2 regions of the Gordonia aquimaris genome follow, and region 2 is predicted to be linked to the other one. Evidence: riboswitches for the same ligand, from Rfam matches in the RefSeq annotation. Region 2 holds a riboswitch; the other holds the start of a gene.

Region 1 (14,429 bases), on a different contig from region 2:
CGCACGCAAACACGGCCGCCGTCGCGATGTGCGACGGCGGCCGTGGTCGATGCTCACCGCAGATCAGTCGAGCGGGTTGCCACCCTTTGCCTGCAGTTCGCGCAGCGCCTGCTGCTCGGACTTCTCCACCTCGTGCTCGCGCTCGGTGTTGCGGATCTGCTGCTCCGGCGGATCCTCGAGCAGGATCGAGCCGGTACCGGGTGCTCCTGCCGAACCGAGTTTGTTCATCCGCTTCGGCAGTGCGGCACCCTCGTAGGGGAGCGGGATCGGGTGGCCGTGGTCGTCGACCGGGCCGAGAGGTTGGTGCACCTCGATGTACTCACCCTGCGGCAGCCGCTTGATGATGCCGGTCTCGATGCCGTGGGCCAGCACCGCGCGGTCACTGCGCTGCAGCGACAGTGCCCACCGGTAGGCGATGAAGTAGGCCAGCGGCGGCACCACGATCAGACCGATCCGGCCCATCCAGGTGGTCGCGTTCAGCGAGATGTCGAACTTCAGCGCGATGATGTCGTTCATGCACGACAGGGTCAGGATGATCCAGAACGACAGTGCCATTGCGCCGATACCGGTGCGCACCGGCACGTCACGCGGACGCTGCAGCAGGTTGTGATGCGCATCGTCGCCGGTCAACCGCTTCTCGATCCACGGGTAGGCGAACATCACCGCGAACATGATGGTGATGACCACGACCACCCAGAAGATCGCCGGGATCGTGTAATTGCCCAGGTACAACTCCCAGGCGGGCATGAGTCTGGCCAGACCGTCCGTCCACATCATGTAGATGTCGGGCTGGGAGCCCGCGGACACGTGCGCCGGGTTGTAGGGGCCGATGGTCCAGACCGGGTTGATCTGGAAAATGCCCGCCATCATGGCCAGCACACCGGTGGTGATCGCGAAGAACGCACCTGACTTGACCGCGAACACCGGCAGGATACGCACACCGACGACGTTCTTCTCGGTGCGGCCGGGGCCGGGGAATTGGGTGTGCTTCTGGTACCAGACCAGTGCCAGATGCGCGCCGATCAACGCCAAGATGATCCCTGGGAACAGCAGGATATGCATCATGTACAGGCGCGGGATGATGATGTCGCCGGGGAACTGGCCGCCGAACAAAGCCCAGTGGATCCAGGTGCCGATCAGCGGGATACCGAGGACGATACCGCTCATGGCGGCGCGGACGCCGGTACCCGAGAGCAGGTCGTCGGGCAGCGAGTAGCCGAAGAAGCCCTCGAACATGGCCAGGATCAGCAAGACGCAGCCGATGATCCAGTTGGCCTCACGCGGACGACGGAACGCGCCGGTGAAGAAGATGCGCGCCATGTGCACCACGATCGACGCCGCGAACAGCAGTGCCGCCCAGTGATGGATCTGACGCACGAACAGGCCGCCACGAACCTCGAACGAGATGTCCAGGGTGGTGGCGTACGCCTTGGTCATCATCACGCCATTGAGTGGCTGATAGGCGCCGTCGTAGATGACCTCGCTCATCGACGGATCGAAGAACAGGGTCAGGTAGACACCCGAGACCAGCAGGATGACGAAGCTGTACAGCGCAATCTCACCCAGCAGGAACGACCAGTGGGTGGGGAACACCTTGTTGATCTGCCGCCGGATGCCCGGGGCGGCGTGATATCGCGAGTCGACCTCGTTGGCCTGCGCCGCGACACGGTCGGCGATGGTCATGACTTACGCTCCCAAAATGCCGGTCCGACGGGTTCGATGAAGTCGCCTGCGGCGACCATGTATCCCTGATTGTTCACTGTGATCGGCAGCTGCGCCAGTGCCCGGGCGGCCGGACCGAAGACCGGCTTGGCGTACTCGAGCGCGTCGAACTGCGACTGGTGGCACGGGCAGAGGATGCGGTTGGTCCGCTGCTCGTACAGCGAGGTGGGGCAGCCGAGGTGGCTGCACACCTTCGTGTAGGCGAAGTAGTCGCCGTAGTTGAAGCTCTCCTGCCCCTTGCGCTTGATGGCGCGGGCAGCGTCCTCGGGGCGCAAGCGGATGAGCATGACGGGGTTGCTGACGTAACGCAGACCCTCGACGAGCTTGTGGCGTGACTCCTCGGTCTCGCCGTACCCGTCGGACACGCGCCACGGGAAGACCGTCTCCATGGCGCCCGCGTCGAGGTCTTCCGGCCGGACCAGGGCGACCTGGTGCGGGTTGCCGGTGTCGCGGCGTAGGAAGACGGTCTCGTTGGGATCGTCGGCGGGGTTGTAGATCGGCGACCAACCGGTGTGCCACAGCGGCGCGTCGTCACCCTTGGCCCACGGGTTCTTGATGATGCCGCCGAGGCCGGCGACGAGCCCGGTGACCGCGAAGGCGCCGAGTCCGAAGGCGGCCGATCCGAGAATCATCTTGCGACGCGGCAGGGTCGAGGTGGTCAGGGAGTCGTTGAACTCCGCTGCGACCGTCCGCCTGTCGACCTCGTTGGAACCACCGTCGTGGCGATCCTGCACGGAGATCTCGGCAGGGATGAACTTCTTGGTGAAGATCACCATGCCGATGCCGATCGACAGCACCGACAGACCGAAGGTGATACCCAACAGGGGAGTGTTGAGGGTGTAGCGCCAGTAGTCGGCGGAATCGGGGAGTGCGAACTCCCAGTGGTTCCAGATGAAGATGATGAAGCAGGCGATCGCGGACAGACCGGCGATGGTGAACCAGATCGCGACCTGACGCTCGGCGCGCTTCTCCACGCCGGTGCCCGGCTCCGGGAACCGCTCGGCGCGGTGGATGATCTCCACGCCGTCGAGGTTGGTGCCGAGTTTGACCAGATCGTCGTTGCTCATCTGGTCGAGCTCGTCCTGCGACGGGGTGTCCTTACCGTCGTGTGCACTCATGTCCGTGATCCCATCCACATCGCGCCGGCGACGATCGCCGTGACGCCGATCGCCCACATCACCATGCCCTCACTGACGGGGCCGAAACCGCCGATGTTCAGGCCGCCCTGCGGATTGGACTCGGTGACGTACTTGATGAAGCCGATGATGTCGCGCTTCTCTTCCAGCGACAGCTGCCGGTTGGAGAACTTCGGCATGTTCTGCGGTCCGGTGAGCATCGCCGTATAGATCTGCTGCTCTTCGACGCCATCGAGGTTGGGGGCGAACTTGCCCGATGACAGCGCGCCACCACGACCGGTGAAGTTGTGGCACGAGGCGCAGTTGAGGCGGAACAACTCGCTGCCGCGGCCGAGGTTGTCGCCGCGCAGCGACTCCTGGGCGAGCACGGGTAGGCCGTCTTCCATCTTGACCGAGCCATCGGCGTTGCGCTCGTAGATGACCTGCGGACCGCCGCCCTCGGACTGGATGTAGGCGCCGAGCTGGTCGATCTGGGCCTTGGTGAACTTCGGCGGCTTGCGGGTGGCCTGGGCCTCGCCGCGCGCGGCCGGCATGCGGCCGGTGGAGACCTGGAAGTACACCGCTGCATCGCCCACGCCCAACAGAGCCGGGCCGCGATCGTCCACACCCTGCAGGTTGGCGCCGTGACAGGTGATGCACGAGGTCTCGTAGAGCTTCTTGCCGTCGGCGATCAGGGCGGCGTTCGATTCGTCGGCGACGGCTACCTGAGGTTTGGGCGTCAGGACCGATGCCAGAACACCGGCGGTCAGCAGACCGACGAGCAGCAGCAGAGTGCCGCTCGCACGACGACGCAGTTTGCGTCGGGACTTCGCCTTGCGCGCCGGGGTGGCGCCGACCGGGGAATCCGTACCGGCGTCCACGTCGTCGTTATCCGACGGTCGCGGTGGAGATGAACTCATCTGTGACTCTCTACTAAGCGGGCGGACTGTTGTGCAGGCGTGCCGGGAACGGCTACCTGATGAAGTAGATCGTGACGAAGAGGCCGATCCAGACGATGTCGACGAAGTGCCAGTAGTACGACACCACGATGGCGGCGGTGGCCTGGGCCGGCGTGAACTTGGACAACTTCGTGCGGATCAGCAGGAAGATGAAGGCAACCAGACCACCGATGACGTGCAGGCCATGGAAACCGGTGGCCATGTAGAACACCGAACCATAGGCGCTCGAGCTCAGCGTCGTGCCCTCGTGCACCAGGTGGTAGTACTCATAGCCCTGTCCGGCCACGAAGAACGCACCCATCAGGAACGTCAGCACATACCAGCGGCGCAGCCCGAAGACGTCGCCGCGCTCGGCGGCGAACACACCCATCTGGCACGTCACCGACGACAGGATCAGCACTGTCGTCACCGGGATCGCGAGGGTGAGGTTGAGCTCGGTCGGCTCCGGTGGCCAACCCACCGAGGAGTTGGCGCGCGCGACGAAATACATCGCGAACAGTCCAGCGAAGAACATGAGCTCACTGGACAGCCACACGATCGTGCCGACGCTGACCATGTTGGGCCGGTTCAGCGAGTGCACGCGCGAGGTGATGGCTGTTCCTGAGGTACCTACAGCGCTAGTCACAAAATGAAGTATGACGGTTCGTAGTAAGGGCTGACCACTTGGGTCCGATATTCACCGGAACTTTTTGTTTCGTCGCTGGTAGTCGCCGGTCGCCGACTGTTCCGGCGTGTCTGGACGAGCATGGTTTCCTGGAGGTGTGACGGGTGAATCGAGCTGGTGGACCGGAGGCCTCGCCGGTGCGGCGTGACCTCAACGGCCGCCCGGTGGAGGTGGGCCGACTCACGCGGTTGCGTGACCGGGTACTGGGCCGACGTGAGGTGGCCGCGCAGGTGCAGGTCGACGACCCGAGCCTGGTGGTGGTCGTCGAATCCGCAGACGATGCCGTGGCGAGTTCGACTGCCCTGGCCGACTCGGCGTGGCGGGCCGACGACGAGGTGGTGCTGCGTCATGTGCTGCGACTGCCCTCCTCGCAGGTCGACTTCGCGGTCGCGCTCGCCGGGCTGGACGGGTACCAATCGGCCAAGGTGGGGCCCGTCGACGGACTCGCATCCGACACCGGCACTGCCGACGAGGTGATCGTCGTGCTCGCTCGGGTGCAGCTGCTCGATGCCATGCATCTGTCGCAGGAGCGCTCACGGATGGCCAGTCTCGGTTCGCGACACGGTGGCGAAGTGCTGCGCTGGCAGGTCCTGCAGCCACCGGTGGCGGGTCGCTGATCGGCGGGCCACTACTGTTTTCTCTGTGAGCAGCACGGACTCTTCCGCGTACACCTGGCCGCACATCCTCGGACGCGTCACCGACCGGATCGATCTCACCGTCGACGAGGCGTCGTGGGCGATGAACGAGATCATGAGCGATGCCGCGACCGGCGCGCAGATCGCTGCATTCGGTGTCGGGGTGAAGATGAAGGGCGCGGCTCCCGCCGAACTACGCGGCCTGGCGTCGGCGATGCTGGAGCACGCGGCCCTCGTCGAGGTGAGTCGGCCGGCGGTGGACATCGTGGGCACCGGCGGAGACCGCTCGCACACGGTGAACATCTCCACGATGACCTCGATGGTGGTGGCTGCTGCGGGTGTGCCCGTCGTCAAACACGGCAATCGTGCGGCGTCGTCGAAGAGCGGCGGTGCCGATGTGCTCGAAGCCCTCGGCGTCGACATCACGCTCGGGCCCGACGCGGTGGCGCGATGCGTGGACGAGGTGAACATCGGCTTCTGCTTCGCACCGGTGTTCCACCCGGCTTTCCGGTTCACCGGACCGCCCCGCAAGCAGATCGGTATCCCGACCGTGTTCAACGTGCTGGGGCCGTTGACGAACCCGGCGCGGCCCTCGAGTGGCCTGATCGGATGTGCGTTCGACGATCTCGCGCCGGTACTGGCGCAAGCGTTCGCCGACCGTGGCAGTTCGGCACTGGTGGTGCGTGGGGACGACGGACTCGACGAACTGACCACCACGACCACATCCACGGTGTGGCAGGTCGTCGATGGTCAGGTCACCCGGCTCGCTCTCGATCCCGCCGACCTCGGGGTCGAACGCGTCGAACTGGCCGCCTTGCAGGGTGGCGATGCGCAGCGCAACGCCGCTATCGCCCGCGATCTGTTCGCGGGCACCCGCGGTCCGGTGCGCGATGCCGTGCTCCTCAATGCGGCGGCGGCGCTGGTCGCATTCGAACAACGCGCCGTGCTGACCGACAGCGGGCTGACGGATGCGATGGCCGAGGCGATGACCCGCGCGGCTGCGGTGCTCGACGGCGGTGACGTCGCCCGTCTACTCGAACGCTGGGCGTCGCTCAGCGCCGAACTCGCCGACCAGCGCTGAGATCCGCATCAGGCCGAGACCCGGGTTGGTCGGGGACGCGCCCTGTTCACTCCTCACCGATGGAGAATCCGCCTTCGACATCTGACCGCGAGTAACTGCGGAATGCGATGTGAGTGGCGCTGTGGGTCACCCCGGGCAGTCGATTGATCTTGCCGGTCACCACGTCCGCGATCTGGTCGTGGTCACGCACCTTGATCTTCGCGATCAGGTCCACGTCACCGGCGCACGAATAGACCTCCGACACCCCGGGGATGTCGGCCACTGCCTGCGCGGTCTCCGGGATCTGGTGGACGTCGGCGTGGATCAGGACGATGGCGGTGATCATGGTTGACACAGTAGTGCGGTGCGTCGAGTCACCCGGCGCGACGGGGCGACTCGCGTGCGTCGTGGGCCACACGCGACCAGGCCGACCATCGTTGTGCGCATGCGCCCGGCAGAACGAACGGCTCGCTGGCCCCGACGATGCGCGCGCCGGGTTCGGTGACCCAGCGGTAGAGCAGCGCGGACTCCTCGGCGGGGGCCCCGAACAGGGGGCCGACATCCGGAAGGACGGTTTCGGCGGCGGCCACGAGGGTGTCGACCACCGGCATCGGCGGCACCCCGCGACGCGCGACGCCTGCACCTGCGAGACGGCCGTGTCTGATCACCGCCAGCTCCCATCCGTGCTGCTCGTCACGCCGGGCCACCACCAGTTCGGCGATCCGATTCAGTGCGGACAACCGCTGACATCGCGCGAGCACGTCGATGGTCGCCGACAAGCGGTCCCGGTGGCGGGCGGCGCTCTCGAACATCTGCATCTCGGACAGGTGTGTCAGGCGATCGGTGAGTGTCGCGAGCGCCACGTCGGAATCGCCGGTCATGACATCGCGGACAGCCGAGACCCGAGGCAGATAGTCGGGGAGTGTCAGCGGCCGATCCGAAGCGGCGTGGCAGCCTCCGATGCGAGGCCCACCGGCCGCCTCGGAACGGCACCAGTGGTGGGAGGCGGACCCGCTGCGTGTCGTGCAGCTCCGCAGACCGGTGGCCGCCGCGAGCATGTCGGCAATGGTGGCGGCGGTGGTGCGATTACCGATGGGGCCGATGCTGTCCTCGGTCGGGGTGCGTGAGACCTTCAGACGAGGGAACCGTTCACCGGTCAGCACCACCCACCACCCACGATGCGGTTGCGTCGAGCGGCGGTTGTAGGCGGGTGCGTGGGCAGCCAGCAGGCGCAGTTCGCGTACTCCGGCTTCGAGCCCATGAGCGCATTCGATGTGATCGACCCGTGTGGCCAGCCCCACCATCTCACTCATCCGCGGACGCGGGTCGCTGCCGGTGAAGTAGGACGACACCCGCCGACGCAGGTCCACCGCGGTACCCACATAGAGGACCTCGTCAGATGGCCCGCGAAACAGATACACCCCCGGCCGCGCCGGCAGACTCTGCGCCATCGACCGCTTGGCACGTAGGCGTGGATTGGTCCGGGGCAGATAGGCGGTCAGCTCGCGGTAGGTGCCGACACCCTGGTTGCCGACCCGTTCGAGCAGATGGTGCAGCACCTCGACGGTCGCCCGGGCGTCGTCGAGCGCGCGGTGGGTGGGCCGAACCGAGACGTTGAATAGGTCGGCGAGGACCGACAGCCGCACCGACGGGGCCTCGTCGCGGGTGAGAACGCGACGCGCCAATGTGACCGTGCACAAGCTGGTGTGGAACGGCCATTCGATGCCGAGGGCGCGGGCGTTGTGCCGCAGGAAGCCCATGTCGAACCGTGCGTTGTGGGCCACCAGGATCGCTCCTCGGGCGAACTCCACGAACGAGGAGAGCACCTCGCCGATCATGGGCGCATCCGCAACCATCGCCTCAGTGATCCCGGTGAGCGTGACGATCTTGGGCGGGATCGGACATCCGGGGTCGACGAGGGTGGCGAATTCGCCGATCACCTCGCCGCCGCGGATCTTGACGGCCCCGATCTCGGTGATCTCATCGTTCGCCGCGCTGCCGCCGGTGGTCTCGAGGTCGACGACGACCATCGTGGTGTCGAACAGTGAACGGTCGAAATCGTCGTCGTCGAGACCGGCGTCACCGTCAAGGTCGGAAAAGGTGAGTTGTCCGTCGCCCACCGCCTTGATACCCACGCACCGAACATTAGTTCGATGCAACGACAGATGCTGATGTGGCAGGCGGGAACGGTGGGTTTGGTGTCCTTCGTGCATTTTCTGTCGGTGGTCGTTCCTACGCTTCATCGCAAGCGACGAATCGGGCCGGAGGGCGACTCCGACACGCGTCGACATCCCGACCGTAGCCAAGTGAGATGGAGATCACAGATGTACGTCGATTGCCAGACCTGCCCGGGCCGTCCGGCCGCCTGTGACGGATGCATGATGCAGGTCCTCTTCGATGCCCCCAACTGCGAAAACCCGGTGGGTCAAGGTGGAGGAAAGGTCACGGAATCGGGCCGTTCGCCGGACGCGGTGATCGACGCCGCGATCGATGTCTTCGTCGATGCTGCGATGGTCACCAGAGCGTCTGCAGTATCTGCAAGAACGAGTAAAACCACTGTTCAAGAGGCTGTTTCGGGGCAGCGCCTGCGGATTCTGCGCGCTGGTTGAGATTTCGGTGCGCGACCGGCCTAAGTCGGTCGGTGGACAGACCCGCATTCGATTTCGTAACCTTTCCGAGACCTTTTCAGAGCGTCCCGCTCCAACAGGAGTGGTCTGGATCGGTCACCGCTCAATCGCCCATCTGGGCGAACCGGGGAACCATCAGTTTCGGAGCAATCCGAATTGGGGTGAATCGCGCATGCCCGACGACGCTGTTTGTCGTCGGATGTGCTGCGTAGGGCCATTCTTCCGGCCCGAATCCGACAGCTAACCCGGTCGGCGGTCGAAGGGAGAGCAAGGAGAAGTCGCTTCGTGGCGAAACATCGTTTGGAGCAGCCCAACCGGGGCAGCAAAGTGGCCAAGCGCGCGGTTGTGGCCGGGTCGATCACGGTCGGCTCACTCGCCGCTGCGGCAGGTCCCGCGCTCGCCGCACCGGTTCACGTGCCGAACATCGGCAGTTTCGAACTTCCTGGGGTCGACAGCAAGCAGATCCCCCAGCAATTCCAGGAGCCCAAGGCCGCTGCGCCGCAGGCCGCCCCGGTGGCCAAGAACCCGGCTGCCAGCGTCGAGATCCCGAACATCGGCACCTTCACGGTCCCGGGTCTCAACAACGACCAGATCCCGCAGCAGTTCCAGCCCAAGGGTGGCGGCGGCGGCATCCTCGGCGTGCAGCCCACCGTGGCGCAGAAGGCCGTGAGCAACGCCGAGAGCAAGATCGGCTCGCCGTACTCCTACGGCGCGGCCGGGCCGAACGCGTTCGACTGCTCCGGCCTCGTCTACTGGTCGTACAAGAAGGCCGGTAAGACCATCCCCCGTGACAGCTACGGACAGCTCGGCGGCGGCACCCCGGTCGCCTCGATCGCGCAGGCAAAGCCGGGAGACGTGCTGATCTTCAACGGTGGCGGTCACGCCGGGATCTACGCCGGCAACGGCAAATTCGTGCATTCGTCGACCTACGGCACGCCCGTGAAGAAGGACAACGTCAGCAATTGGTCGCTGACCGGAATCCGTCGTTACTGAGCGAGCGGGTCGCAGCACGGAGTGGACTTTGTCGGGCGGATCACGTGATCACGTGATCCGCCCGACACATCACGCGGGTCCGTGGCCGACCAGTGGCGTCGACCGCCCGGTGATGTGGGGAAATGGTGGTGAAGAGGTGACAGCCGTGGTTTCCGGCCGGTCGGGGACACACAGACGACCCGTGCCGGTACTGCTCGTCGCGGTCCTGGTCGCGCTGGGAATGGTGTCCGGGCAGTTCGGTGCCGCGATGACCGCCGGTTCGGCGGCGGCGGCTCCGGTTCGCACTCCTGACCAACTCCTCGCCGAGTACAAGAAGCTGAGCGACGACGCCGAGAAATCGGCCGAGGCGATGCACAACGCCCAGATCGAATACGACAAGCAGCGGCGCATCGTGGCTCAGGCGAAGAAGGCGTCGACCGAGGCCGATCGCACCCTGGCATCGACGCAGCAACGGCTGGAGAACTACCAGACCCGGGTCGACTCGGTCGTACGTGCCAGCTACAAGGGTGCGCGGGTCAACCGGCTCTACGCTGTCCTCGTCAGCGACTCGCCGCAAGCGCTGCTCGACCAGATGTCCGGTCTGGAGCTCATCTCCCGGCAATCCGCGGCAGATCTCCAGGGCCTCAAAGACGCCCGCGCCACCACCACCGAGGCCAAGCGGGCGGCAGACAAGACGGCGGCCGATGCGACCGCGGCGGTGGCCGCCGCGGAGAAAACGCGTGGGGAACTGCAGGCCAAGCAGGCGAATCTGCAACTGCAGGCGGTGCAGATCCGGGCGGTCTATGAATCGATGACCGGTAAGCAGCTCGCTGCCCTGCGCGGCCCAGATTTCGACTTCGACCCCCGGCTCGTGCCCAAGGGAACCTCGTCGGCTCTCGTCGCGGTGCAGGCCGCGCTGACTCGTATCGGTGATCCGTACGTGTGGGGCGCGACCGGGCCCAGTTCGTTCGACTGTTCGGGTCTGATGGTGTGGGCCTACCAGCAGGCCGGCAAGACATTGCCGCGGTCCAGTGAAGCGCAGAGCGGGTCCGGTCAACCGGTCGATCGACAGAACCTGAAGCCCGGTGACCTGATCATCTACTACTCCGACGCCCACCACGTCGGCATGTACGTGGGCGACGGTTACGTGATCCATGCCTCGACGTTCGGCGTGCCGGTGAAGGTCGTGCCGATCGACGATGCCGGACCGTACAACACCGCCCGTCGGTACTGAGTGGCGATCGGCGACGGACGCGTGCCGGTGACCGGCAACCAGACGGATCGGTGGCGCCGAGCCCCGGGCGCACTCCTCGCTGTGCTCACCGTTGCGGTCCTCGCCGGTTGTGCGGCCCCGGCCGAGCAGGGCACGCCATCGAGCAGCGCGTCCACCACCGCGACGACGTCGCTGAACGTCTTTGAACAACAACGTGCGGACGGCGTACAGCGAACGCTCGACGATCTCAGTGGCGCGCTGAGTGCAGGCGATGCAGATCGGGTGGGCGGGCTCATCGATCCGGCCGCCACACCCGAGTTCCGTGCCCGACTGCGCGCCGCTGCGGTCAACCTCTCCGGCAGCGTCGTGAGCGCGGAGTCCCCGCGACCAACGGCCCCACGGCCGTCGACCGCGCCGCTCTCGTCGCCGCCGACGACCGGCCGCGTACCGAACTCGTCGGCGCCCCCCAGGTCACAGCCGAGTGGTTCGTCCCCCACGGTCGCGACCGTGGCGCCGCGCGGAACTGTACTACGGCTCAAAGATTTCCGATACGAGGTCGCGCCCACCACGGAGGCGGAGGTGCTGGTGCCTGCGGACCTGCAGCAGCGACTCGACGCGCAGGGGAGTTCGGACTCGTGGGTGGCGCCGATCGAACTCCGATACGCCCTCGGCGGCGCGAGCACCCCGGGGGTCGACGAACCGGATGTGGTGGTGGGCATGCAGCTGGTGATGGCGCGCTACGGCGACGACTGGACGGTGGTCGGTGATGGCGCAGCGATCGGTGGTGACGCCGCTCCCACCCAGTTGTGGGATCTGCCCGGTCTGGGAGCATCCGATGTCCAGACGTCCGGCGGCACCTCGGTGATCGCCTCGTATCCGGGGACCGCCGAGGTGGTCGCGCGTGTCCGCGAACTCGCGCCGGGTTCGGTGGAGGCGGTGACGGCGTTCTGGGGTGAGGACTGGCCCCGGCGGGCGGTCGTGGTGGCGACCGCGCGCCCAGGCGAGTTCCGGACGTTGACGCGCAGCGCCGGGACCGACGTCGCCGCAGCTGCCGCCGCAACCGTCTACAGTCGTGTCGACACTGACGACGGCGTGGCGGTGGGGCAGCGAGTGGTTCTCACGCCGGGTGCCGCGCGGCTGTCGAATGCGGCACTCGGCGTGGTGCTGCGCCACGAGCTCACCCATGTCGCAGCGCGCGTCGACACCGCGGCGGGCGCGCCGCTGTGGATCACCGAGGGAGTACCGGAATATGTCGGACGCAACGGCACCTATACCCGGTTCGCGGATGCGGCACCGGATCTCGCGGCTGCCGTGGACGTCGGCGACCTCCCCGCGGACCTACCCGCCGACCGCGACTTCGCGGTCGATTCCGACGGCGCACGACGTGCTTACCAGTCCGCGTGGTCGGTGGCGGCCTACGTCGCCGACCGCTACGGCGAGGACCGGCTGCGTGAGCTCTACATCGGAGTCGCGGCCACCGACGACACCGCGCAGCAGGATGAGGCCATCGTGGACGTGCTCGGTGTGTCGCGTACCGAATTCGTCGCGGGATGGCGGCGCTGGCTGAGCACCCAGGTGCGCTGATGCGACGTACTTTGTTGGTGACCAACGATTTTCCGCCCCGGCCGGGCGGAATCCAGTCGTATCTGCAGAATTTGGTGGATCTGTTGCCGCCCGAGGAAGTGGTGGTCTACGCACCGCGATGGCGGGGACACGAGGAGTTCGACGCCGCGCAGCCCTACACGATTGTCCGTCACCCGACGTCGCTGATGTTGCCGACACCGGCCGTCGCGCGGCGTGCCGCCCGGCTCATCGCGACCCATGACATCTCGACGGTGTGGTTCGGTGCCGCCGCGCCATTGGCGACGCTCGCCCCGGCGATGCGGCGGGCGGGGGCACAACGGGTCGTTGCGAGCACGCACGGGCACGAGGTCGGTTGGTCGATGCTGCCGGTCGCCCGGCAGGTGCTCGCCCACATCGGTCGACACACCGACGCGGTGACCTTCGTGAGTCGTTATACGCGTGGCCGTTTCGCATCCGCGTTCGGTGCGCACGCCGCACTGGAGTACCTACCGCCGGGCGTGGACACCGACCGCTTCGCGCCTGATCCCGGCGCACGTCGGCGCCTACGCGACCGGTTGGAACTGGGCGATCGTCCGACGGTGCTGTGTCTGTCCCGACTGGTGCCGCGCAAGGGTCAGGACGTCCTGATCCGGGCGCTGCCGTTGATCCGTCGCGAGGTCGGTGACGTGGTGCTGGTGATCGTCGGTGGTGGCCCCTATGCGGAGCACCTGCATCGGCTCGCCGACGACGACGGGGTCGCCGACCACGTGGTGTTCACCGGTTCGGTGCCGTCGGCGGAGCTACCCGAGTACCACAATGTCGCCGACGTCTTCGCCATGCCGGCCCGCACCCGTGGGGGTGGGCTGGACGTGGAGGGGTTGGGCATCGTCTACCTCGAGGCATCGGCCACAGGGGTGCCGGTGGTGGCCGGACAATCCGGCGGAGCACCCGAGACCGTGGTGGAAGGCGTCACTGGCACCGTGGTCGACGGGACCGACATCGACGCCGTGGCGCTCGCCATCACCGCGGTCCTCAGCGATCGCTCCGCTGCCGCCGAGATGGGCGCCAACGGACGCGAACACGTGCTGCAGAGCTGGCAGTGGAGTGCCATCGCGGCACGTCTACGTCAGCTGCTGTAGCTCGAGCCGCCCGCCTGGCGCCGTGCGATGTCGGCTACCGCGCGTAGATCGCGTCGATGTCGTCGGAGAACTTGTCGACCACCACATTCCGCTTGACCTTCAGCGTCGGCGTCATCTCGCCGGTCGCCTCGGTGAAGTCGTCGGCGAGCACCCGGAACTTCTTGATCGCCTCGGCGTGCGAGACGGTCTCGTTGGCGGCGTCGACCGCGCCCTGCACCTCGGCCCGCAGGTCCGGATCGTCGACCAGGTCGGCAACCGTGGCGTCGGAAGGCTTCCCGTTGCGCTGCTTCCAGCCGCCGAACGCCTCCGGATCGATCGTGACCAGCGCTGCGATGAACGGTTTCGCGTCGCCGATGACGAGTGCCTGCGAGATGAGTGCATTGGCCCGGATCACGTCCTCGAGACCCGCCGGAGAGACGTTCTTGCCGCCGGCGGTGACGATCAGCTCTTTCTTCCGTCCGGTGATCGTCAGGTAGCCGTCCTCGTCGAGTGTGCCGAGGTCACCGGTGTGGAACCAGCCGTCTTCGACAGCAGTTGCCGTCGCCTCCGGATTCTGCCAGTACTCGGCGAAGACCACACCACCCGACAGCATTACCTCGCCATCGTCGGCGATCCGGACGCGGTTGCCCGGCAACGGTTTCCCGACGGTACCGACTTTCACGGCGCCGGGGGTGTTGACGCTGAACGCCGCCGTGGTCTCGGTGAGTCCGTAGCCTTCGTACACCGGAATTCCGATGCCGCGGAAGAAGTGGCCGAGGCG
Region 2 (14,429 bases):
GTGCGCGGCGCACGCTGCTCTCCGACACGCGGTACACAGAGGCCGCACCCCCGGATTCGAGGTCGGCCACCAGGTCCACCTGTTCGGCGAGGTCCGGGGTCATCGGCCCGGGAACGGTCAGGGTCAGATCGGCCTGGGCGAGAAAGTGGTCGACCGGTTCGGGCAGTGCCACCCGCATCGCGGAGAGCAGACGTGACTCCGCGTTGTCGGGTTCTCCGGGGTCGATCGCCGCGCGTCCGACCCCGGTCAGTGCGGTGTGGGCGACCACCCCGAGCTCGCGTGCCTCGCGCAGCGTCTCCTCGACGACCCGTCGGGGGTATCGGCGCATCTGTCGCGGGTGCCGCCAGTGCAACGCGCTGACCAGGGCATCGATGCCGACGGGAAGCGATCGGGTGGCGTCGGCAAGGGTCTCGAGGATGGCGCGCCGTTGCAGCGGGGCGTAGGAGTCGTGGAGTTCGCCCGACAGGGCGGCGAGCGCATTGCCGTCGCGGTCCGGCTCACCGACCTGCCACGCCCGGCGCGGCATGTCCAGCCATGCCCCGAGCAGCGCCGCCCACTGACGGTCCGGCGTGTGGTGCAGCCACGCGTCGACCGTCGCGGTCGGGGCGAAGGCGAGTTCACCGTTGTCGGTGGGCGGTGCCGGTTCGGGAAACCCGGCGTCGATCAGCCGAAGGTAGGCGAGGAGTTCCACGACGAAGGCGACGCGTTGTTGCTCCAGGCCGGTCACCTTGGCGAGCCTGCGCAACTCGCGCACCCCGAGGGCCCCGCTGCGCAGCACCGCCGCCGGCGTTGCCCCGAGTGCGCGGATCAGCGTGGTGGTATGCCGGATCAGTTCGATCGCCTCGCCGCCGGCCGCGGCGTCGATGGCGGCGTGCGAGAACCGTTTCTTCGCCGCCGCATCGTGCAGGGCCGGTCTGCGGAGATCGGCGGTGGCCAGTGGTGGCTCGCCGCGCAGGAGTTGCCCGACCATCGGTGGCAACTCAACGGTTTGCGAGTCGACGCGGGCGAGCAGACCGTCGGCGATGAGCCGGGCCACCGGCTGGTCGGGATCGGCGTCGGGTGCTGCGTCGCGGCTGCGTCCGAGAGCGGGTCCCCGGGACAGGGTTTCCAGGAGGGAGCGTTCACGTTCGTCGAGGCCGTCCAGGCGGGCTTGCAGCTGCTCGGTGGTTTGCCGTGCCAGGGGCCCGGTGAGGTGGTGCGCCCGCCATGGGAGGGCCGCAGGCGCGTGTGCGCCGGACACGATCGCGTCGTCGGGTCCCCACACCAGGGCACGCGTGCGCAGGTGATGCACGCGCGCGATGATCTCGTCGTCGTCGGCGCGTCCGGACAGCGCCGCGACGACAGCGTCGACCGAGGTCGGGGCGGGGATGGGGCCCGATGACCCGGTACCAAGCCCGATGATGGTCTCGAGCACCGCCACGTCGAGCAGGTCGAGGTCTTCGCCGACCAGCGCCGACGACGCGGCGGCCAGCGCGCGCGACGCCAGCACCCCGGTGCCCGCCGGTGGCGGCGACGCCAGATCCGGGCGGGCGGAGAGCAACTCGAACAGCTCGTCGTCGCTGCGCAGCGCCAGATCGTCGGCCAGGCTCAGTCCCTGGTCATCCGCACTCATTCGGCTGATTCTACTGAGCGCCGACGTCGCTCCGGTTTCGCCGGCACGGCGCACCGGGGTGCATGGCACAATGAGCGCGTGGCTGAGAAGAAGAAGTATGTCGACAACGGCTGGCCGAAGGACGGGAACGGCGACGCCGCCGAACATGCGGTATCGGAGTTCGCCACCCACATCTCGGGTGCGCTCTCACCGTTCGGCGATGTCGAATTCCCGATCCCGCTCGAGGATCTTCCCTTCGTGCAGTCGAAGACCGTCGTCAACCGCTGACAAGCGGGTGTCCGACCAGGGCCGATCGCCCGACATGACCGGTCTGAGTCATATCGACTCGACCGGCGCGGCGCGTATGGTCGATGTCGGGGGTAAGGCCGCCACCACGCGGCGTGCGGTCGCCGGTGGCAGGTTCCGAACGACGGCAGAGGTCATCGGTTTGCTCAGCGACGGCAAGCTGCCCAAGGGGGACGTCCTGGCGACCGCGCGAATCGCCGGCATCATGGCGGCAAAGCGGACCGACGAACTCATCCCGCTGTGTCACCAGTTGGCGTTGTCGTCGGTGGAGGTCGATTTCTCGATCGGCGACGACCACATCGACGTCACCGCAACCGTGTCCACCAGCGGTCAGACCGGTGTGGAGATGGAGGCGTTGACCGCCATCGCGGTGACCGGGTTGACCCTGCACGACATGGTCAAGGCCGTCGACCGCCGGGCCAGCATGACCGATATCCGTCTGTTGGCGAAGACCGGTGGTAAATCCGGACCGTGGCACCGTGACTGACCCCGCCACCAGCGGCCATCCGCGGGTCGCCCGGATCGTGGTCGCGTCCACCCGTGCAAGTCGCGGTGAGTATCCCGATCGAACCGGCCCGATCATCAGTGAGTGGCTCACCGCGCGACATTTTGTGGTCGAGGAACACCGAGTGGTCTCCGACGGGCCTCCGGTCGGTTCGGCCTTGCGCGCCGGCGTCGACGCTCATGCCGATGTGATCATCACGACCGGTGGTACCGGACTGTCGCCCACCGACCGCACCCCCGAGGAGACCCGGGCCGTACTGGATCTGGAGGTTCCCGGCCTCGCCGGTGCCATCCGGTCGGCGGGGTTGCCGAAGGTGCCGACCGCGGTGCTCTCGCGTGGTCTCGCGGGTGTCGCCGGGTCCACCCTGATCATCAACCTGCCGGGGTCGCCCGGCGGAGTTCGGGATGGTTTGTCGGTGCTCGACGGGGTACTCGACCATGCACTCGACCAGATCCGAGGAGGCGATCACAAGTGAGCGACTTCGCGCCGGTACAGGTCGTGCGGGCTGCACTCGCTGCGGAGCCCATCGCACTCGGTGAGCACGAGGACCTCGTCACCCGGGCAGCCGGCGGACGTGCCGGCGCCGTCGTGGGATTCGTCGGTGCGGTGCGCAATCACGACGGCGGCCGCGAGGTGACCCGACTCGACTACTCGGCACATCCGACCGCTCCCGATGTGCTGCGGCAGGTGGTTGAGGGAGTCGTGACGCAGACGGCGGGGGTTCGGGCGGTCGCGGTGTCACATCGGGTCGGTGACCTGGCGATCGGCGACGTCGCATTCGTGGTGACCGTCGCCGCCGACCACCGTCGGGCCGCGTTCGAGACCTGCTCAGAACTGGTCGATCAGGTGAAGGCACAGCTGCCGGTGTGGAAGCATCAGCACTTCGGCGACGGCTCCGACGAGTGGGTGGGGTCGGCGTGACCGCCGACCGCGACCAGACCACACCGCCGCGCGACGCCGAACGCAACGAGACCCGGACCGAGCGGCTGGACCGCAACTGGGCGAGCCTGCTGCAGGAATTGCGGGTTGTGCAGACCGGCGGTCAGATCCTGACCGGCCTGATGCTCACCGTCCCGTTCCAGGAGGGCTTCGAGGAACTCACCTCGCGCCAGCAGTACATCTTCGTGATCAGCCTGGTGTGCGCGGTGTTGTCGACCATCACGCTGATCTCACCGGTCGCATTGCATCGACTGTTGTTCCGCCGGCATGCGATCGATCGACTGGTGCACCGAGCGCATCGACTGACCCTGATCGGGATCACTTTCCTCGGCATGGCACTGACCGGGGTGCTCGCGGTGATCTTCGCCATCGTGTTCGGCGGATGGGCCGCTTTGGCGGCAGCGGTGATCGCTGTCGTCGTCTTCGTGTGTATGTGGGTGGTGCTGCCGTTCAACGAGCGCCGACGCCTGGGCGACGACTGACCCGAGTTCGACCGTTCCATCTCGCCGACATCGGCGCATGCCCCGTCCCGTCGAGTGGGCGCCGTTTCGCGTCCATCGGGCACCGTCTCCGTGGTGGGTGGGGCACACCAGCCCGAGAAATGGACAAGGGCCCCGCACGGGCGCGTGGCCGTCGTGCGGGGCCCTTCGATTAGGGACCCGTGTGGGCTGTGCTCAGCTGTCGATCAGGGATTCGGCAGCTGATCCTTGTGCTGGTTGAACAGGTCGATCTGATCCGGGGTGAGCTCGTAACCGCTCTGCTTGGCGGCCTTCCACAGGTCGCGTACCTCGGGGGTGACCTGGTTGTTGTCGATTGCCTGGCCGAGCGCCTGGTCGATCTGCTTGTTCACATCCGCCGTGCTCCCGGCGTCGGGGGCGGTGGCCCAATCGAACGGAGCGGGCAGCTCGGGCAGCTTGGGCAGGACCGGAGCAGGCTTCGGTGCGGCCGGTGCGGAGCGCTGGGTGGCGCCCGACAGCCCGGTGCCGCAGGTCGGCCATGCGCCCTTGCCCTGGCCGGCGAGCACACGCTCGGCCACGACGATCTGCTGCTCCTTGGTGGCCTGATCGGCGGTCGGCGCGAACTCGCCGCCGCCGTAGCCGCTCCAGGTGCTCGGGCTGAACTGCAGGCCGCCGTGGTAGCCGTTGCCGGTGTTGATCGACCAGTTGCCGCCCGATTCACACTGCGCGACCTGGTTCCACTCGGCGTCGGTGGCCGCGTTGGCGGTTCCGGTTCCCAGCAGAGCGGCGCCGCCGCCGAGGACGGCCCCGGTCAGCGCGACCTTCGCGAAGGTCTTGGTGGTGGTGGCTGTCGTCGGTTTGCGATGACGTCCGGACATTGCTGCGTTTCCTCTCTCCACGCGCCTACGAAGTCAGCTGTCGGGTTCGGGCGAGAGGTGCCCGGCCCCGCCGTTGACGCTTGTCATTGGCGGGACTTGACCCCAAGGACGTCGTATCGGCATCCGTTCCCTTGCGGGAGGTGGGTCCCCCGTCCTCGCTCCTAGATGTCGTTCTCGTGCGTCTCATCGGTGGAGCGAGGTTCGGCGCGGCCGATGCGACGTTATGCATTTGGTTACTTTCTCGTGACCCCCCGAGGGCGTCGTTGAGTCACACTACGACTTCTCGCATTGCTAATCACGTTGTTGGCAAGGCTGTTTTCCGCGTCCGAGTGGAGCTTTCGACTCAGATTTCGCGTCCTGCCTGCTCACGGCCTGATGGTCGAGTCGTGTCCTAGTCGTAATCATTCCGTTATGTGACTAAGCTCACACACGAGATGTGGTGTCAGCCACCGGCAAACGGCGGGAGCACGTCGAGAGTGTCGCACCGACCTAGCCGGGCCCCGCGGTCACACAGCGCCACCGAATCCCGCAGATACGAGCACCGTTCGAGCACCCGCCCGAGGTCGGGGTTGTCCTTGCCGAGCACGGCCTCCAGATCACCCAGAGTCGCCTCGTCGTCCACGTCGAGGACAGCCGACTCCACTCCGGCGGCGGCGCGCGCCGCAGCGAAATAGCGGATGGTCACGTGCACGGTCAGCCCCCGATGGCCGACATCGGCCGGCTCGGTTGCAGGAATCCCGGATCGTTCACGCCGTGTCCGGCCGACTTGGCCCAGGTGTTGCCACGCCAGCGACGGGCGAGCGCGTCGTCGAGGTCGTGGCCGGTCAGCCCTCCGCGCAGGATCTCGCGGAGGTCGGTCTCACCCTGCGCGAACAGACAATTGCGTAGCGCGCCGTCGGCGGTCAACCGGGTGCGGTCACAGTCACCGCAGAACGGCCGCGTGACCGACGCGATCACCCCGATGCGCGCCGGGGAACCGTCGACGTCGAAGCCGTCGACGAGCCAGGTGGCCGCGGGGGCGCTACCCCGCGGTCGGGGATCGGGGCGCAGCGAGAAGTGGGCTCTGAGCTTCGCGAGGATCTCATCGGCGGTCACCATCGACGCGCGGTCCCACCGATGATCAGCGTCGAGTGGCATTTGCTCGATGATGCGTAGCTGATATCCGTGGTCGAGGCAGAAGTGAGCCAGCTGGGGCAGCCTCGTGAGGTCGTCGTGATCGGCAAGCACCGCGTTGACCTTCACCGAGCTGAGCCCGGACGACCGGGCAGCGGCGAGGCCGGCGAGTACATCGTGCAGCCGGTCGCGTCGTGTGATCTCGGCGAACCGCGTCGCATCCACCGTGTCCAGCGAGATATTCACCCGATCCAGCCCCGCCGCCACCAGGCCATCGATCCGGCGGGCCAGACCGAGCCCGTTGGTGGTCATCGCGATCTCGGGACGCTCTGGGCGCGCCGACATCGCTGAGATCAGATCCTCGAGGTCGCGGCGCAGCAACGGTTCGCCACCGGTGAACCGGATCGATCGGATGCCGAGATCCCGGACCCCGACCGTCATCACCCGGATCAGTTCGTCGGTGCGCAGCACCTCGTCGGTGGGCAGCCAGTCGAGACCCTCGGCGGGCATGCAGTAGGTACAGCGCAGGTTGCAGCGGTCGGTCACCGACACGCGTAGGTCGGTAGCCACCCGGCCGAAGCGGTCGCGCAGCGGGCCAGTGGTGGGCGCATCGGTGGGCTCCACCCGATCCGACGGGGTGGTGGGGAGCCCGAGTCCGACGATGGTCATCGGCCGTCCCGAAGTGCTTCCAGGGAGCGGAAGGTGCTGGCGTGGAAGACCAGGGGCTCCACGCCGGGGTCGAAGCGCAGCGCCTCGATACGCAGCAACACCAGGGTGTGGTCGCCGGCGGGGATCTCGTTGAACAACGAGCAGGACAGGCTGGCCGCCGCGTCCGGGATGAAGACCGCGCCGTCGTCCGTGCGGATCGGGGCGATGCCGTCGAACCGGGATTCCGCCGGCCCGGCGAGCTGCCGGCAGAGGTCGGACTGGTCCCGGGCGAACACGCTGACCCCGATGGCCGGCGCGGTGCGCAATCGCGGCCACGTGGTGGACGTGTTCTGCACACACAGCGACACCAGCGGCGGTTCGAGGGAGACGGTGGTGAACGCGCTCGCGGCCATCCCGGCCGGAGCGGCGGTACCGTTCTCGTCGGGGAGCCGGCAGGCCACCGCGACCACTCCGGACGGGAAGCAGCCGTAGGCCTGGCGGAGCGTGTCCGAATCGGCGGCCGGACGAAGATCGTCGGCGACGGGCATCACGGAGTCGACCCTCACCGCGCCCTCCGTCCCGATCGCAGCGCGAACGCGATGCCCAGGATGAATCCGACAGGGGCACACATCGTCAGCAGATACACGAAGGTCGGCGCCGTGTCGCCGTCGGTGACCAGCGGCGTCACGAACAACGCGACGATCGCGGCGAGCCCGATCGCGAAGACGACCCCGGCCGCCTGCAGGAGGCGGGGAGTGGAGTGACTCTGCATGTCCTCCACGGTAGAACACCGCGCCGTCTGGTGGCGGCGTGCGTCGAGAAGCCGGCTCGGCTCGGCCGGTCGTGGGTATTCCATGTGACCGTGGGGCCGGCCGTTGGCTAGACTGTGCCTCATTGGCGCCTCTGCTCATCTGATGGAGGGCCGGCCCGGGTTCGGGACGGCTGCTGGGTCAGGTGAGGGGCGCTTTTGTCATGACACGTCCGAAAACGCAGATGAGGGTGAGCGCAGTGCCGACCGGCAAGGTGAAGTGGTACGACGCGGAGAAGGGCTTCGGCTTCCTGTCGCAAGAGAGCGGCGAGGACGTCTACGTCCGTTCGTCCGCGCTTCCGGAGGGCGTGGAGACGCTCAAGCCCGGGCAGCGCGTCGAATTCGGGATGGCCGCCGGCCGCCGCGGACCGCAGGCGCTCAAGGTGGCTGTGCTCGATCCCGCACCCAGCGTCGCGAAGAACACCCGCGAGGCGGCCCGCAAGGACGCCAAACGGCACACCCCCGATGAACTGCACGGCATGGTGGCGGATCTGATCACCTTGCTCGAAGGTGCGGTGCAGCCGGAACTGCGCAAGGGCAAGTACCCCGACCGCAAGACCTCCCAGCGGATCTCCGAGGTGGTTCGCGCGGTCACCCGCGAGCTGGAGCACTGAGCGCCGCGCCGCTGCCCGGCAACTGCATGCCCTCCGGAGAGGTGTCCGCGGCGAGATAGCCGCGCATGCTGACGGTGTCGTCGCCGGCGGAGACGACCGACGGCAGCTGCACCTCGATCGCGATCAGGATCCGGTCCGGGGTGGAGTGCAGCACCGTGGTGTAGGTGGAATTGGACCGCATCGGCACGATCGTGCCGTCGGGCCCGCTCGGGGTGAGATACTGCACGACCAGGTTCCACGGCCATTCGGCGATGTCCTGAGACACCGACAACATCATCGATTCGCCGACCGGCACCGGCACCCGGGCCACGTCGATCGCGGTGGGGTCTTCTGGTTCGCAGTTGCGCAGGAACACATCACACATCCGGGTCGGCTCCACGCGCACCAGGCGATCACCCACCGCGAGCTGCAGATACGGATCTTCGTCGGGGTGATCGCCGGACCAGGTGTCCTTGGTGAGAACCGCGACGGCCCCGCCGACGATCACGACGAACGCGACGACCACCGCCGCGATGATGGCCATGACCTTCTTGTCTGCACTGCTGAGATTCACCGTCTAGTGCCGTCCTGTGTGGTGGGGTTTGGTCGGAGGGGTTGTCCGGCCGGGGTCGAGATCGGGCCGGCGAGGATCGTGAGGTGCCCGGTGCGCGCGGGTCGGTGCCGTCGAGGGCGAGCCGTGGCTGCCCCGGCGCCACGGCCGGTCTGGGTCGCCGATCGCGGCGAAGGCCACCGTCGGTTCGGCGTAGTCGGGTCGACGTCCGCCGATGCCGGGGATCAGCGAGGAACCGCGATTGGTCAGCACCGTCTGCACCAGACCTATGCCCAGGAGTACGGCCACCACGGTGAACCCGATCCACAGCGTGGTCGGCAACACCACGCCGAGCGTCGCGCCGAAGACCCAGCCCAACTGCAGCACCGTCTCCGACCGACCGAACGCCGATGCGCGCGATTCGTCGGGGAGGTCGTCCTGGATCGACGAGTCCAAGCACACCTTGCCAATGGCGCTGGTGCCCGAGGCGACGAACGCCGCGACCGTCGCGATCACGATGCTGCCGAAGATGGCGGCGAGTACCGCCGCGACGAAACAGGCTGCGGTGCACCAGACCACAATGGTCGGTGGGTTCTTCAGCTCCAGTCGGGTGCCGAGACCGTTGCCCAGCATGTTGCCCACCGCGGCCGCCGCGCCCACCGCACCCAACAGCACCAACTGGGTCCAGTCGGAGTGCACATCCTGTTGGGCCTTGGCGTAGAACGCGATGTAGAGCGTCAGGAAGCCGGTGAGAATGCGGATGGTCGCGTTACCCCACAGGCCGGCGACCACCTTGCGTCCCAACGGTTGCCGCATCTTCTGGGCGAGTTCGTTGGCCGTCTCCCGCGCACCGCGTAATCCGCCGGCTCCGCCGGAATCGTGTTCGGGGGCCCGCGACATCGCCGGCTCGCCGTGGTAGGTCAGCGTGGTGGGGATCTCACCCTCGGTGACCTCCACCCAGGACGGGATACGCATGCACAGCCACGCGCCGACCGCCGCGATGATGGCCAACCACACCATGGCGCCGGGGATGTGGAACGGCAGCACCTTGCCCAGCAACAGTTCGAAGACCGCAGCGACGGCCCCGCCGACCAGCGTCCCGCCGATCAGACCGAATGTGGTGAGCCGGGAGTTCACCCGGGGCAGATCGATCGACGGCGGCACCACTCTGGGGGTGACGGCCGACTTCAGCACACCAAACGATTTCGACAACACCAACAAACCCAGCGCGCACGGATAGAGCACCCACGGGTCGTACTGCAACTGCTGCGCAGCGCTGTCCCACGACGAATTCGCCATGATCAGCAACGCGAGCACCGCGCGCAAACCGAACGTGGTGGCCATGGCGATGCGTCTACCGTGCTGCAGCCGGTCCAGCAACGGCCCGATGAGTGGGGCGATCAATGCGAACGGCGCGATCGTCAGCGCCAGATACAGCCCGACATTGGTCTTCGACTCCCCGGTCGCCGCGGCGAAGAACAGCGTGTTGGCCAGGGCGACCGCCATCGCCGCGTCGACGGCGAAGTTCGCGATGACGGGCAGCGTGAGTGCCGTCATCCCGGATCGATCGGCGCCGTCGGCGGTGGCCGCCTGATAGATCTTGCCGACACCGCGCCCGGTCAGCTCGCGGCTGCGCATCGCCGCAACCCGGGCCACGGTCAGTTTCTTGGGCATCCGCGGGTCGGTGGACGCCGTCGACGGCATCGCCCGTGTGCGCTCGGCGCCCGCGGCGGCGGGGTGCTCGTCGTCGAGCGGAGGTAGATGCGGGTTGTGGGTTCGGGGCGGGAGGTACGCATGATCGTTGGCCCCCCGCGCAGCACCGCGGCCGGTCGCACGTCCGGAACGGCCGTCGTCGGCGGGGTAGTTCGCCGTACCCGGATGCTGTCGTGGACTGCGCCGATCGTGGCCGTTGCCCGCAAAGCCGTCGCGACCCTGGTAGCGGGTCGGGTCACCGTCGTCCCGGCGGGGGGAGTGGGGACTGGGTCGGTTCACACCGACAATTGTTCCTCATCGTGGCCGTCGAGTCGCGGATGGTCGCCACCAGCGAGGCGGGTCCGTGCCGCGAGCGCGGGTTCGTGTTGCACACTGGAGGGGTGACTCTTGTATTCGACGGTGACCGGCTGCTCGCCGCCGCCGACGTGGCGCGCGCCGCGCTCGTCGAGGATGGCCAGCAACCGGGACGGCACCTGGAGAGCACCCCGGAGGGGGAGTGGGCGGTCGCCCACTATTTCGAGGCGGACCTGCCTGGCTACCGCGGGTGGCAGTGGTGCGTCGTGGTGGCCGGTGCGCCCGGCCACGACGAGATCACCGTGAGCGAGATCGTCCTGCTGCCCGGCGAGGGGTCGCTGCTGGCGCCGAACTGGGTGCCGTGGAACGAGCGGATCGCCGCGGGTGATCTGACGCCTGGCGACGTGCTGGCCGCAGAACCCGACGACCACCGACTGGTCCCCAATCAGATCGACACCGCCGACGAGTTCCGGTTCGACGACGACAGCACCGATCCCGACGACATCGGGCAGATCGCGGGCGAGATCGGACTGGGTCGCCGGCGACTGCTCAGCCCGGAGGGCCGCGACGAGGCGGCGCAACGATGGCACGACGGAGATTTCGGTCCGCACAGTGACATGGCCGCCGCGGCGCAGTTCAACTGCGCGACGTGCGGGTTCTATCTGCCGATCGCGGGCGCGCTTCGACCGGCATTCGGTGTCTGCGCCAACGAGTACTCGGCCGATGGACAGGTGGTCGCCGCCGACTACGGGTGCGGCGCCCACTCCGATGTCGCGGCCCCGCGAGGCCAGGGATCACCCGCCTACGATGCGTTCGACGACGGCGTCCTGGAGATCGTGCACGTGACGGCGGCAGACGCCGGCGGGGAAGCAACCTCCTGACCGAGGGTGCCCGGGCCGACCGGTTCGGCCTGGACGAGATGCGATCCGCCGTCGTATCGGCGTGGCGGTCATCGGCCACCCGGTACGTCGAGGACGCCACCACCGAAGACGATCTCGTCACCGTCGGCTACCGCGACCGGCTGTTCACCGAACTCGTCGCCAATGCGGCCGATGCGGCGATGACCGCCGACGTTGCCGGTCAGGTCCGGATCTGGTCATCGGACGAACGCACGGTCCATGTCGCCAACACCGGGGCCCCGGTTTCGGATGATGGCGTGCGTTCGCTGCTGTCCCTGCGCGTCTCGGCGAAGGTCGCGGGTGCGCAGAGCGTGGGGCGCTACGGCGTCGGGTTCACGGCAACCGCGGCTGTCGCCGATCGCGTCGAGGTGCGTTCGACCACCGGGTCTTTCGTGTTCGACCGCGCTCGCACCGCGCAGGTCCTCGCCGACGAACGCGTCGCGACCGGTTCGCGGCGGCCGCCCCTGTTGCGGCTGGCGTGGCCCGTCGACGAGCCACCCGCCCCCGGGATGGACACCGAGATCGTCCTGTACCTCAGCGACGGCAATTCCGCTGCGGACCTGGTGGGGGCCGCGCGTGCGCAGGCCGCCGATCTGCTGTTGGAACTGCCCGGGCTAGGTCAGATCACCGTCGGCGACACCGCCTTCACGATCGAGATGGCGCCGACCCCACCCTCGACGCCTGAGGAGCGAGGCGCCAGTCGAGCGTCACGAAGGGCCGCAACGCAACACATCACCATCACCATCACGTCACCTCGCCGAACGCGCGTCCATCACTGGTTGCAGACCGGCCTGCACACCCGATGGTTGGTCGAGATCGATGACGCAGGCGCGCTCGCCGAGACGCCCTCGGCCCTCACCGAAAACGTGCTGCGCGCACCGACTCCCACCGACATCGAACTGACCTTGCCCGCCGCGGCCATCACCGGCCTACACCTCACGCCGGACCGGCGCCACCTTCACCCCGACGCCGACATCGCCACGGCTGCACACGGTTACGCCGACCTGATGCGGGCACTGCCGGCATCGGTCCGCCCGTCACTCATCCCGGTGCCCGCGCATTCACGCAACCGCGACGATGCCGCGCTGAGCGCGGCGGTGCTCGCGGACCTCGCCGATGAGGCCTGGTTACCCGGGGCGGCGGGCGACGAGCTGGTGCCCGGCAGATCGGTGGTCTTCGGTGACCTCACCGCAGACCTTGCCGAGGTGCTCGCGCCGCTGATGGGCGACCTGGCCCATCCCGACGTTTCGGAGCGTCGCCACCTGGCTCGCCTGCGCAGTGTCGGGGTGACCGAGATCGGACTCGCCGACCTCGCCGAACGACTCACCGGCACACAACGATCCTCGACGTGGTGGCGCGATCTCTATGCGGCGCTGTCGCCGCTGGTCACGACCGCCGCCGATGCGGAGGAACTCGGTGCGCTGCCGATCCCACGCTCCGACGGACGGGTGTCGGTCGGTGCCCGCGGGCTGTTCCTCGCCGACGGCATCGACACCCCGCTGCGTTGGGTTCCGACCGTCGACGCACAGGCACGTCACCCGCTGCTCGAACGGTTGGGCGCAACCACGTTGACGGTGAGCGACGCCCTGGCTGATCCTGCCTTGCGGCAACTGATCGACCACGGCGACGACGACGAGTTGGCCGTGGTGGCCGGGGAGGTGTTGGCCCTGCTCGCCGCCGATCCGCCCGGATCGGTGCCGGAGTGGCTTGCTGCGCTGCCCTTGCCAGATCAGCATGGCGAACTGCGGGCCGCCGACGAACTGCTGCTACCCGGGAGTCCGCTGGCCGCCGTCCTCGTCGACGACGCACCGTTCGGCAGGGTCGCCGACGATCTCGTGGATCGGGTGGGTGTCGAACCGCTGCGCGCACTCGGTGTGGGGTGGGGGTTTCTGACCGTCGTCGACGAGCTGCCGGTGGGCCCCGATCACGATCTCCCCGACGAAGACCAGTGGTGGGAGACCCTCGTGGATCCGCCGGAAACCCTCGCGGCTGTACGTGATCTGGACCTGATCGACGACGACCGCTGGCCACAGGCGCTGACGCTCCTGGCCACCGACCGGCGCACCGCGCCGCTGCTCGCCGACCGGCACGGATACACCGCGTGGTGGCTACGACAGCATGCCGTCATCGACGGCCATCCGCTCGGCTGGTACCGGGCGCCATCCGACACATCGATGAGCGGGGTGCGAGACGTACTGCACCATCCGCACGCCGACGAACTCGCGGCCGCCCTCGGCGGCGACGTCATCGAATCCGACGCCGACGCCGACACCGTCCTCGCGCATCTGGGTGATGCGGCGCGCGAGATAGAGTCCGGCGTCGCCGCCGCGGTGCACGCGAATCTGGTGATCGCCGCCCGCCGCGGGGTCATCGATCCGACCGAACTCGCGGTACCCGAACGAGTTCGGTCGGCGTCCGGCCACGCCGTGGCGTCGGCCGTGGTGCTCGACCGACCGTGGTTGACACAGGTGCTCGGTCCGGACGAGATCGTGCTGGCCGGCGTGGCGACCGACCCCGATGACGCGGCCGTGCTGGCTGAGATCCTCGATCTGCCCACGGCAGGTGATGAGGTGCGGGGCGAGGTGCTGGATGAGGGAACTCCGGCCACCTGGGCGTGCGCCGAGGCGACACTGTTCGCCGCGACCTGGGGTCACGCCCTGGCCCGCGCAGACATCCGGTTACACGACGAACTCTGGGTTCGGGTGCACCGCAACGGGGAGCGGAGTGACCAGCGGGTCAGGTGGTGGATCGACGAGGGTGGGATCACTCATCTGCCGCGGCTATCCCGACCGTGAGGATCGACGCCAGCTGACGGTACGCCGACGCGTCGTCGAGCCCGGTGGTCGCTGCGACCTCGCGGCGCTGGATACGGCTCATCATCGAGGCCGCCATGTCGGCGGCGAAGGCGGCGTCCACATCGCGGAACTCCCCGGCGGCGACACCCTCGCTGATCAGTCCCTGCACGCGCAGCGCGGCGGCGGCCGTGTTGCGTTCGTACAGTTCGCGAGTCGGTCCGAAGGCATGCAGGTCCGTCATGAACGCTTCCGATGCCGGGGCCAAGGCGTCGCCGACCGCGACCAGGTAGGTGATCACCCGGTCCCGGGCGGTCACCGCACCGGCCACCGCCGACTCCA

The links. Region 2 has a riboswitch for cyclic di-AMP ahead of OSB52_RS15815 (transglycosylase family protein). Riboswitches for the same ligand answer to the same signal wherever they lie in the genome.
Region 1: another riboswitch for cyclic di-AMP. It lies ahead of OSB52_RS07035 (C40 family peptidase); the one in region 2 lies ahead of OSB52_RS15815 (transglycosylase family protein).

The regions. Positions count from the first base shown of each region.
Region 1 is NZ_JAPKFM010000005.1:52,057-66,485, forward strand. Features, by position in the region: gene qcrB (cytochrome bc1 complex cytochrome b subunit) at 64-1,683, opposite strand; gene qcrA (cytochrome bc1 complex Rieske iron-sulfur subunit) at 1,680-2,840, opposite strand; gene qcrC (cytochrome bc1 complex diheme cytochrome c subunit) at 2,837-3,757, opposite strand; gene ctaE (aa3-type cytochrome oxidase subunit III) at 3,810-4,421, opposite strand; gene OSB52_RS07010 (hypothetical protein) at 4,565-5,077, shown strand; gene trpD (anthranilate phosphoribosyltransferase) at 5,103-6,176, shown strand; gene OSB52_RS07020 (Lrp/AsnC family transcriptional regulator) at 6,223-6,501, opposite strand; gene OSB52_RS07025 (DEDD exonuclease domain-containing protein) at 6,530-8,368, opposite strand; gene OSB52_RS07030 (hypothetical protein) at 8,309-8,764, shown strand; cyclic di-AMP (ydaO/yuaA leader) riboswitch at 8,873-9,053, shown strand; gene OSB52_RS07035 (C40 family peptidase) at 9,068-9,775, shown strand; gene OSB52_RS07040 (C40 family peptidase) at 9,996-10,988, shown strand; gene OSB52_RS07045 (gluzincin family metallopeptidase) at 11,016-12,551, shown strand; gene OSB52_RS07050 (glycosyltransferase family 4 protein) at 12,551-13,669, shown strand; gene OSB52_RS07055 (AMP-dependent synthetase/ligase) at 13,704-14,429, opposite strand, start outside.
Region 2 is NZ_JAPKFM010000017.1:26,444-40,872, reverse strand. Features, by position in the region: gene OSB52_RS15845 (helicase-associated domain-containing protein) at 1-1,612, opposite strand, end outside; gene OSB52_RS15840 (hypothetical protein) at 1,691-1,879, shown strand; gene moaC (cyclic pyranopterin monophosphate synthase MoaC) at 1,914-2,384, shown strand; gene OSB52_RS15830 (MogA/MoaB family molybdenum cofactor biosynthesis protein) at 2,377-2,877, shown strand; gene OSB52_RS15825 (molybdenum cofactor biosynthesis protein MoaE) at 2,874-3,323, shown strand; gene OSB52_RS15820 (DUF6328 family protein) at 3,320-3,823, shown strand; gene OSB52_RS15815 (transglycosylase family protein) at 4,027-4,677, opposite strand; cyclic di-AMP (ydaO/yuaA leader) riboswitch at 4,684-4,858, opposite strand; gene OSB52_RS15810 (MoaD/ThiS family protein) at 5,120-5,368, opposite strand; gene moaA (GTP 3',8-cyclase MoaA) at 5,371-6,459, opposite strand; gene OSB52_RS15800 (flavin reductase family protein) at 6,456-6,986, opposite strand; gene OSB52_RS15795 (hypothetical protein) at 7,001-7,210, opposite strand; gene OSB52_RS24855 (cold-shock protein) at 7,447-7,860, shown strand; gene OSB52_RS15785 (DUF2771 family protein) at 7,838-8,413, opposite strand; gene OSB52_RS15780 (MFS transporter) at 8,417-10,381, opposite strand; gene OSB52_RS15775 (DUF3027 domain-containing protein) at 10,483-11,277, shown strand; gene OSB52_RS15770 (sacsin N-terminal ATP-binding-like domain-containing protein) at 11,316-14,090, shown strand; gene OSB52_RS15765 (TetR/AcrR family transcriptional regulator) at 14,059-14,429, opposite strand, start outside.